DNA from 3 places in the Dyella sp. AD56 genome. Region 3 is predicted to be linked to each of the others. Evidence: predicted binding sites of a transcription regulator. Region 3 holds the regulator's gene; each other region holds the start of a gene.
The links. Region 3 encodes FliA, which starts transcription of late flagellar genes. Its sites were predicted from a motif close to TAAAGTTTNNCNNNCNNNGGCCGATAA; they were not measured.
Positions count from the first base shown of each region.

Region 1: DyAD56_RS03230 (methyl-accepting chemotaxis protein) is a predicted target of FliA. The motif match lies at 1,734-1,760, and genes of this name have one in related genera.
Region 2: DyAD56_RS06305 (methyl-accepting chemotaxis protein) is a predicted target of FliA. The motif match lies at 1,525-1,551, and genes of this name have one in related genera.

Region 1 covers NZ_NRDP01000003.1:149,346-152,607, forward strand. Annotated here, with positions in the region: gene DyAD56_RS03225 (phosphodiesterase) at 1-46, opposite strand, end outside; gene DyAD56_RS03230 (methyl-accepting chemotaxis protein) at 60-1,700, opposite strand; gene upp (uracil phosphoribosyltransferase) at 1,953-2,594, opposite strand; gene DyAD56_RS03240 (ATP-binding cassette domain-containing protein) at 2,627-3,262, opposite strand, start outside.
Region 2 covers NZ_NRDP01000007.1:40,033-43,294, reverse strand. Annotated here, with positions in the region: gene DyAD56_RS06305 (methyl-accepting chemotaxis protein) at 1-1,480, opposite strand, end outside; gene DyAD56_RS06300 (GFA family protein) at 1,651-2,007, opposite strand; gene DyAD56_RS06295 (GNAT family N-acetyltransferase) at 2,083-2,610, opposite strand; gene DyAD56_RS06290 (endonuclease/exonuclease/phosphatase family protein) at 2,821-3,262, shown strand, end outside.
Region 3 covers NZ_NRDP01000025.1:9,080-12,341, reverse strand. Annotated here, with positions in the region: gene DyAD56_RS16180 (protein phosphatase CheZ) at 1-642, opposite strand; gene cheY (chemotaxis response regulator CheY) at 639-1,046, opposite strand; gene DyAD56_RS16170 (RNA polymerase sigma factor FliA) at 1,176-1,949, opposite strand; gene DyAD56_RS16165 (P-loop NTPase) at 1,951-2,874, opposite strand; gene flhF (flagellar biosynthesis protein FlhF) at 2,889-3,262, opposite strand, start outside.

The sequences.
Region 1 (3,262 bases), on a different contig from region 3:
CGAGCATGGCGTGCGGCTTGTATTGGTAAGCGAGACTGACTGACATGCCCTGCTGGATGTCAGGCCGCGATGGCCTGAGCGTTTTGCGTCATTGCGGATGGAGGACGCGCGTCGTGCGCCGTCCCATGATCGCCGCCCTTTTCGGGGAGACGGAAGAAGGCGACTTGCCGCATTAGCGTGTCAGCATCGGTGGCCAATGCGCGCCCGGTGAAGTTGATGTCTTCCACTAGATCGGCATTCGCCTGGGTGATGCCGTCCATCTCCATGACGGCGCGGTTGATCTGGGTGATGCCGCTGACCTGCGACTGGCTGGTGCGAGAAATCTGCATGACGCGTTCGGACATGCTGCCCATGCCGGACACGATACCGTCCAGCGCCTCGCCGGAACGGGACACGCGCTCGCGTGCGATGTCGACCGCTTCGCTACTGCGCTCTACCAGGCGGCGGATGTCCTTGCCCGCATCGACGCAGCGACGCGCCAGTTGCCGCACCTCCGTCGCTACCACGGCGAAGCCGCGGCCGCGCTCGCCGGCCTGCGCGGCTTCGATCGCCGCGTTGAGCGAGAGCAGGTTGGTCTGGAAGGCAATGCTGTCGACCAGATCGACGATTTCCGAGATATCGCGGCTGGCCTTTTCGATGGCGAGCATCGAGTCGATGGCCTCGCTGGCCACGTGACGTCCGTGCTCGGCGTGTGCCAGCGCGTCGCGTGCCGCCAAGGCTGCACCATCGGCATGGCCGGCGCCCTGTGTAGCCGTGTCGGCCATCTGCGCCATCGAGGCGGCGGTTTCTTCAAGGCTGGCGGCCTGGGCCTGCGTGCGCTCGCTTAGCGCGTCGTTGTCCTGTGCAAGGCGGCGCGCGCGTTCGCCCACGGATGCCGCGCCCGTGCGAACCTGGGTGAGCACGCGGGTGAGTTGTGTATCCATCGACGCCAGTGCGCGCAGCAGCTTGCCTAGTTCGTCGTTCGCGCCGGCTTCTACCGCTTCGCCCAGCGTACCGGCAGCGATGCGTTCGGCCACGTGGGTGGCACGGGTCAGGCGCTGCATCAGCGAGCGCATCAGTGCACCGTCCATCACGATGGTGACGACCAGTGCCACACCCAGCAGGACGAGCAACAGGATCATGCCGTCGCGGTCCGCCGCATGCTGCATCCCCACCTGCTGGTTGCCCTTGGCCAGCGCAGCCTGGAACAGATTGGCGAAATCGCTTTGCAGCGGCTCGTACGCCGGCTGCACCTCGGTGGTGAGCTTGAGGCCGGCGATATCGAACTGACCGGCATCGAGCAAGGCGAGCGTCTCATCGATCGCGCGGTCGGCATCGGCGCGATGCGCGGCGGCCACTTTGAGCGTCTGCGCCTGTTCCTGCGCCAGTTCACTGTCGAGCAGCGCTTTCCAATGGCGCTCGCCATCCACGCGATCCGCGTGGATGCGCGTGTGGGCGTCATCCACGGCGGAGGGCAGTTGGGACATGACGGCGTGCACCAGCACCTGCAGGGTGCTGTTGTAGTCGTTCTGCACGCGGCCTACATCGGCCACCGGGCTGAGCGAGCCTTCCACCAAACCCTGGATACGCGTGTCGGCGCGATGCAGTTGCACTACACCCGCCACGCAGGTGATCGCCAGCAAGGCCACGATGGCCAACAGGCGCAGCAACAGGCGCTGACGTAGCGTCAGTCCGGTGATCCGCTTGGATAGCTTGAACATGGGGGGAATCCGGGGGTGAGGGTACTGCAAGAGCTGTCGGCTCCCCGCGCGGCAACTTTAGCCATAAATCAAAAAAAATATTCTTCTAATTCAAATTGTTATGGTGATTTCGGGGTGGCATGGAAGCGCGGCAAAGATCGCACGGGAAGATGTCGACCCCATGACTTTTGTGCTGCACTTCTCATTCCGTCGGACCACAAAAAAGCCCCGCCAGTGATGACGGGGCTGTTGGATGGTGTGCGGTGAAGGCGCTTAGCTGGCGGGCAGTTGCTTGGTGCCGAAGATCTTGTCACCCGCATCGCCGAGGCCGGGCAGGATGTAGCCGTGCTCGTTCAAGCGCTCGTCGATGGACGCCGTGTAGATCTCCACATCCGGGTGAGCCGCCTCGATACGCTTGAGGCCTTCGGGCGCGGCGACCAGGAACAACCCCTTGATGCGCTTGCAGCCGGCGGCCTTCAACATGTCCACCGTGGCGACCAGTGTGCCGGCGGTGGCGAGCATGGGATCGACGATGATCGCAATGCGCTCGTCCATGCGGCCGGTGAGCTTCTCGTAGTAAGTGATCGGCTTGAGCGTTTCCTCATCGCGCTGCAGACCGACCACGCTGACCTTGGCGGCGGGGATCATGTCGAGCACGCCGGGCAACATACCCAGGCCTGCGCGCAGGATCGGTACGATGGTGACCTTCTTGCCCTTGATCTGATGCACGGTGAGCGGGCCGGCCCAGCCTTCGATGTGCTGCTCGACCGTTTCCAGATCCTTGGTGGCCTCGTAGGTAAGCAGCGAGGCCACTTCAGAGGCGAGTTCGCGGAACTCCTTGGTGCTGATGCCGGCGCGGCGCATCAGGCCGAGTTTGTGCTGGATCAGGGGATGGCGGACTTCGACGATCTTCATGGGTAAACCTGGCTGCGTGGGTCGTGCAATTGTCACTCACGCTGCGTGACGAGGGCGAGGGGTTTGCGCAAAGGGAAGCGGCGTTCGATGCCCGCCTGCTCGATCAACGCGGCATCGTGGCTCACCAGGATCAGCGAACCGCGATAGGTGGCCAGTGCCTGTTCGAGCAGGTGGCGGCTGTCCAGGTCGAGATGGCTGTCCGGTTCGTCGAGCAGCAGCAGGTCGTAGGGCTCCAGTGCACTGTCCAGCGCAAGCAAGGCCAGCTTCACCCGCTCGCCGCCGCTCAAGTGCCGGGCAGGCAAATCGGCCCGCTCGGCGCGCAGGCCAATGCCGGCGATGTATTCGCGATAGCGCGTGGGGGTGTGGCCGGGTGACAGCGTGCGCAGGTTGTCCAGTGCGCTCAGGTCGTCCTGTAGCAGGCTGTAGTGCTGGTCGATCAGCAGCACGCGCGCGCCGCGCCGCATGCGCCCCGCACGTGGCGACTGGTGGCCCATGATGATGACAAGCAGACTCGACTTGCCGCTGCCGTTATCACCGCACAGATGTAGGCGCTCACCTGGTGCGAGGTGCAGATCGATGGGCTCGGCGTGGCCGTGCGGGAGGATCACATCTTCGAGCAGCAAAGACGCATGCGTGGCCGGAAGCGTGCCCAAGTCGAATCGCTGGGA
Region 2 (3,262 bases), on a different contig from region 3:
CCAGCGTGTTGCGGCTGGCGGCACTGGCCTCTTCCACCAGCGCGGCGTTCTGCTGCGTCACCTCATCCAGCGTCACTACCGCATTGTTCACCTGCCCGATGCCCGCGGATTGCTCCTCGGACGCCGCTGCGATCACCTCGATGATGGTGCTCACTTCGCGCACGTCACCCGCGATGTCGTTGAGGGCATTGCCGGTACGCTGCACCAGCTCCGCGCCTTCGGACACCTTTTCGGTGGTGTCCTGGATCAATGCCTTGATGTTCTTCGCTGCCGCGCCGCTGCGCTGGGCCAGATTGCGCACCTCCGTCGCCACCACCGCGAAGCCTCGGCCCTGTTCACCCGCGCGCGCCGCTTCTACGGCCGCATTGAGTGCCAGCAGGTTGGTCTGGAAGGCAATCTCATCGATCAGGACCACGATCTCGCCGACTTCCTTGCTCGCCTGGGTAATGGCCTGCATAGCGCCGACGGCCGAGCCAGCGATATCCCGACCCTCCTCCGCGCGCTTGCGCATACGCAACGCCATCTCGCGCGCCTGCCCGGCACCCTCGGCATTCTGTTTGACCGTACTGGACAGTTCTTCCATCGACGCAGCGGTTTCTTCCAACGAACTGGCCTGCTCTTGCGTGCGCTGCGACAGGTCGTCGTTACCCTGGGACAGGTCGCGCGCCGCCGACGTTACCTGCTCGGCCACGTCGCGCACCTGCGTCACGATGCCAGCAAGCTGGCGATCCATTTCGTCAAGCGAACGGAGCGTGTCGGTCAGTTCGTCGTTGCCGGTAACCAGCGTGGCATTGTTGAGCTTGCCCTGCTGAATCGCATTCGCAAGCGAACGCGCCCGATCGAGCGGACGGGTCACCGCACGGATCAATACCATCGCCGCGCCGATAAGTACCGCAATGGCGATCACCAGCACGCCAAGCGCTACCTGCCACGTGCGATGGAAACTCGCCTCCGCATTCTGTGCGGATTGCGCGGCCTGCTTTTCATTGATGGCCATAAGCTTGTCGATAGCATCCGTAGCTTTGCCCATGGCATCGGCCACCTTGCCGATATGCAACTGGCGGCCCTCTTCGGCCTTGCCCGCGTCCAGCAGTTCTGCCTCATGGCTTACATCCGCTCCGGATGCCTTGATGAGATCGTCGAATTGTTTGGCCACCGCGCGCTCGTCGTCGGCCGACACCATGTCGGGGTAATAGCGCTTCCATGCTGCCATCAGGCTGTCGTGGCCTGCCTTGATTCGCGCCGCCGCATCGTGGTGCGAGGGGTCGATGATGGCGCGATTGAGGGCAAGGCGATCTTCGATGATGGATGCCCGTGCCTGGCTGATCGCCGCCATCGCCTGCACGTTGTTCCGATACATGTCGTCGACCAGCGCATACGTGCTGCGCACGCCGTACAGACCAACCAAACCGATGACCACGGCGAGCAACAGGGCAAGGCCCATGGTCGCGATGATCCTCAAACGAATTGTGAGACGCATGGTGCTGATTTCCCGACAGAAAGGCGGCTACTCGCCTTGAGTGGGTATCGGCGCGGGGTAGGCTTCCTTGACAGGTAATTTCTTGCGGTCAGCGTGACCCGGTTGGCAATCTTTCAGGCCAAACAAAAAAAAGCACTCAACATCCATGAAGAACACGACGGACAGCGCTGTCAGTCCATGTGTTCGATGCCATCGGGCAGGGTCACCCACGGATGCATGCATTCCTCGAACACGGAGATGCCCGGCGCAGGAAAGTCCGAGCGAGAGAAAGCTCCCACCGGCACACCAATGACACCCTCCACCGAATCCAGCCGGTAATAGACCGTGGCGCCGCATACCGAGCAGAAGTGGAACGTCGCGGAACCACCGGTATCACCACGTCGCACATACGCGGTGGACTGGCCACGAATGACAACCGCCCCCTCGCGAAACCGCGCCTTCACGCCGAACACGCTGCCGGTACGACGCTGACACGCATTGCAGTGGCAGATGGACACGCGCAGCGGTTCCTCCGTGGTACGGAGCATGAGCTGTCGGCAACTGCAGGTAGCAACGCGCTGGGGCATGGACGTGAGTCTCTGGCGAAGTGAGTGGCGACGCGATCAGGCGTGATGCAAATCGAGTTGAAAGCCGAAGACCGGCAACATCGCCTGCGCGAAGTCCAGCGCGTGTACGCGCTGGAAACCCATGCGTTCGTACATGTCCCACGCAACGCGCATCGCCTCGGTGGTATGCAGTACCACCCGACGATGCCCACTCTCGCGGGCAAGCTGGATACAGGCATCCATCAATTGCCTGCCAATACCCTGACCGCGCGCGGAGGGATGAACGGCTAACAGCCGTATGCCCGATGCATCGTCCATGGCGAGCGTCAACGCGGCGCCATACTGGGCGATGTCGCCAAAGTAGACCACGCCTCCCAGCACCTGCCCTTCGTCATCTACTGCCACCAACACCCGAGCCTTCGGCTTCTGAGTGAAGGTGCCGATGTTCGCCAGCATCTCGTAGTAACGCGGCTGCTCATCCGGCGATGGAAATCCCGGCAGATTTCGATAGACGTCCACCATCAACTGACCGAGGGCGCCGAACTCATCCGGATGAAGGTCGCGTATGGCCACTGACAAAGACATGTGGATTTCCGAACGTTGGGACGCGCGCACTATACGCGCTCAGCCGTTCCGGCACTGGCTGCCGTATAGACCCATTCAAATCCAACGCGTGCTACGGTCTGCCCACCGACATCATGGAGCCCGACCGTGTCTCGTCCCTGGCGTATCACCCTGCTGTCCGTTGTACTGGCCCTGGTCAGCCTGCCGCTCGCTGCGCAGTCGCTGCGCGTGATGAGCTTCAACGTACGTGTTCCGGTGGAGTCCGATGGACCCAACCGCTGGGAGGCACGACGCGACCTCATGGTGCGCACCATCCGCGAACAACAGCCCGACGTGATGGGCACGCAAGAACTGCATCAGGAACAGGGTGACTACATCGTGGGCAAGTTGCCCTCCTATGCCTGGTTCGGCATTGACCGGCGCGGTGGCCACAGTGACGAACACATGGGTGTGTTCTATAGGAAAGACCGATTGACCCTGAAAGACTCCGGCAATTTCTGGCTATCGGATACACCCAACGTACCCGGCAGCATCACCTGGGGACACCCCTTGCCTCGCATGGTGACCTGGGCACTGTTCGAAGACAAAGCGACGCATCGCAGCTTCTACTACTACAACACGCACCTTCCCTATCAGGAGAAGGACGAACCCGCGCGCGTCAAAGGTGCCAAGG
Region 3 (3,262 bases):
TCAGAACCCAAATTCGCTCAACAAGCGATCCGCTTCGTCCTGGCTGGTGACCTTGACCGGGCCCGCCGCCGCTTCGCCGGACGCCAGTGCGCCGGTGAGGCTCACCAGTTCCAGCAGCGAGTTCTCGACGCTGCCGATGAAGTTCACGACCTTCTTGATGCGCTGGCCCGAAAGATCCTGCCACGACTGCGCCACCACGAAGTCGGCAAGACCGTCGCGGCACGCATTCGCGAACGACTGCGACTGCTTTGCCAGCACATGCGCCACGTCGCCTTCAGACGTACCGTCGATCACTGCGCCGGCGTTTTCGGCCAGCGATTCAGCCTGCGGACGCATGCGCTCGACGAAATCGAGCGAGCGGTGCGCGGCCTGCGAGCTCATTTCCAGCACGTCTTCCAGATGCTTGCGCGCATCGGCGACGCTGCCCGGCACGCCTTCCTGCGCCAAGTCGCCGCCAAGGCGGCGCACGGCATCGTGCAGGTCACGTGCAAGCAAGCCCAGCGCACGGAACACACGCTGTTCGCGCTCACGCACCAGCACATCGAGCGCCTGCTCGAAAGCGGCGCCATTCGGGCTGTTCAGCAGGTCGTGAAGCTCTTGCGGCATCGCTTCGCCGGCCATCAGAGAGACTTGTGCGTTCATGCGCTCGCTCCGCTGGCGGCCAGGCGTTCGAAGATCTTGCCGAGTTTTTCCTGCAGGGTGACGGCAGTGAACGGCTTGACGATGTAGCCGTTCACGCCTGCCTGTGCGGCGGCGATGATCTGGTCGCGGTTGTTCTCGGCGGTCACCATCAGTACCGGCAGGCCCTTCAGCGCGGGCTCGGCGCGAATGGCGCGCAGCAGGTCGATGCCCGTCATATTGGGCATGTTCCAGTCGGTCACCACCATGTCGAAGGCGTTGTTGCGCAACATGGTGAGCGCGTTCTCGCCGTCGTCGGCTTCCTGGATCAGCCCGTTGCTGAAACCCAGCTCGACCAGCAGGTTGCGAACGATGCGCCGCATGGTGGAGAAGTCGTCCACCACGAGGATCTTCATATTCTTGTCCAAACGCTTTCTCCGCTGCGCGTGTGTATGACTTGAGTTGAAACAGGGACGAGGGACAAGTTGCGAGGGCGCAACAACCGAGCGTTTGCTCGACCCTTCACGGCGCAGCGACCGTTGGGATGTGCGTCCTCGTTATCCGCCCTTCGCCCCTTTTCGTTTTCCTGCCTGTCTTTCCTGCCCCTCATGCCAGCCGGTCATGCGCGCCCTTAGACGCACAATGGCCTGGCCGTGGATCTGGCAGACGCGTGACTCGGTTACCCCGAGCACCGCGCCGATCTCCTTGAGGTTCAGCTCTTCCTCGTAATACAGGGACATCACCAACTGCTCGCGTTCGGGCAGGCCGCCAATGGCCTCCACCAACGCCTCGCGCATACCTTCGTGCTCGACGCTATCGGCGGGGCTCAGGCTGTCGCCATCGGCCACGTCGAACGCCGCGCCACCATCCGCATCGTCCGGTGCGGAAAGGCTGAGCAAGCGCGCACTCGCCGCGTCCGCCAGCACCTGGTGATATTCCTCGGCACCCATGCCCAGCCGCCGCATCACTTCGACGTCCTCGGCATCCGCACCGGTTTCAATTTCAATCTGACGTACGACCTCCGCCATCTCGCGCACTTTTCGATGCACCGACCGTGGGGTCCAGTCGGTACGCCGCAACTCATCGAGCATCGCGCCACGGATGCGGATACCCGCAAACGTTTCGAAGCTCGCATTTTTGCCGGTGGTGAAATTGCGCGCGGCCTCCAGCAAACCGATCATGCCGGCCTGGATCAGGTCGCTGACGTCCACGCTGGGCGGCAGGCGGCCCATCAAGTGATAGGCGATCCTTCGCACCAGGGGAGCGTGCTGGCGAACCAGTTCGTCGGCACTCTGCTTTTGCAGTTGCAGATATTCGGAAGCCACACTCATGTCACCACCCCGTCGCTACTGCGGCCTGCCTGCTGAAAAAGGCGATGCGATCCAGGCCCAGTCGCTCGGGTTCACCCCATGTATCGACCGCACCCGCCAATTGCTTGAATGCCAGCCCCGAGCGGCTCGACGGCCACAGATCCACCACCGCGCTCTGGCGCTTGATGGCCTGCTTGAGCCGTTCGTCGTGCGGGACATGGCCCATGAACTCCAACGCCACGTCGAGGAAGCGATCGCAAACCCTTGCGAGTTTCTGATGCAACTGCTTGGCTTCGCCGACGTTGCGAACCATGTTCGCGACCATACGGAAGCGGCGTACGCCAAAGTCCCGGCTCAGTACCTTGAGCAAGGCGTACGCGTCGGTCAGTGAGGCCGGCTCGTCGCATACCACCACCACCACATCGTCCGCCGCGGCGGCGAACATCGCCACGTTGTCGGAAAGCCCTGCGGCCGTATCCACCAGCAGATAGTCCGGCGGCGACACGAGGTCGTCGAAGGCGCGGATCACCGCGGCGTGCTCGCCCGAGCCCAACTGCGCAAGGCGGCGCGTGCCCGAACCGGCCGGCACCACCTTCAAGCCGTGCGGCGCGTTCATCAGCAGGTCTTCGATGCTGCACGTGCCATCGAGTAGGTGGCCGACGTGGCGCGTGGGCGTAAGGCCCAGCAACACGTCGATGTTGGCCAGGCTCATGTCCGCGTCGAGCAGGATCACCTTGTGACCCTCCTTCGCCAGCGCCATGCCCAGATTCACTGACACCGTGGTCTTGCCCACGCCACCCTTGCCCCCGGCCACTGCGATAGCGCGGCAGCGCTTGCGCGGCGCGGCGCCACTGAGTCCGTACGCCTGATCCTGCACCGGCATCTGTCGTCCTTGTCGTTCGGTCAGCGCACGCAGCATGCTCTCCAGCCCCATCGCCTGATTCATTGCGAAAACACCGTTCATGCGCTCGCCACCGCCAGTCCGAAACGATCCGCCATCACCGCGTCATCCGCGGGGGCGTTACCCTTGAGTGCTTGCGCGGCACGGCACACCAGCACGCGCGCGTCGGCCGTGGCGATGTCCTCCGGCACACGCTGGCCATCCGTTACATAGTCCAGCGCCAGCCGATGCCGGATCAGCACCGACAGCGCACCGCCGAGGCTCGGCGCCTCATCGAGCTTGGTCAGGATGCAGGCATTGGGCTGCACCGGCAGGTAGGCGCGTACGGCCTCGTCCAGTGACGATGCATGCGCGTTCGCCGCGAGTACCAGGCAGGCGCGCAGGTCGCCGCCATTGCGCAGCACGTCCAGTTGTTCGGCCAGTCGCGGATCGC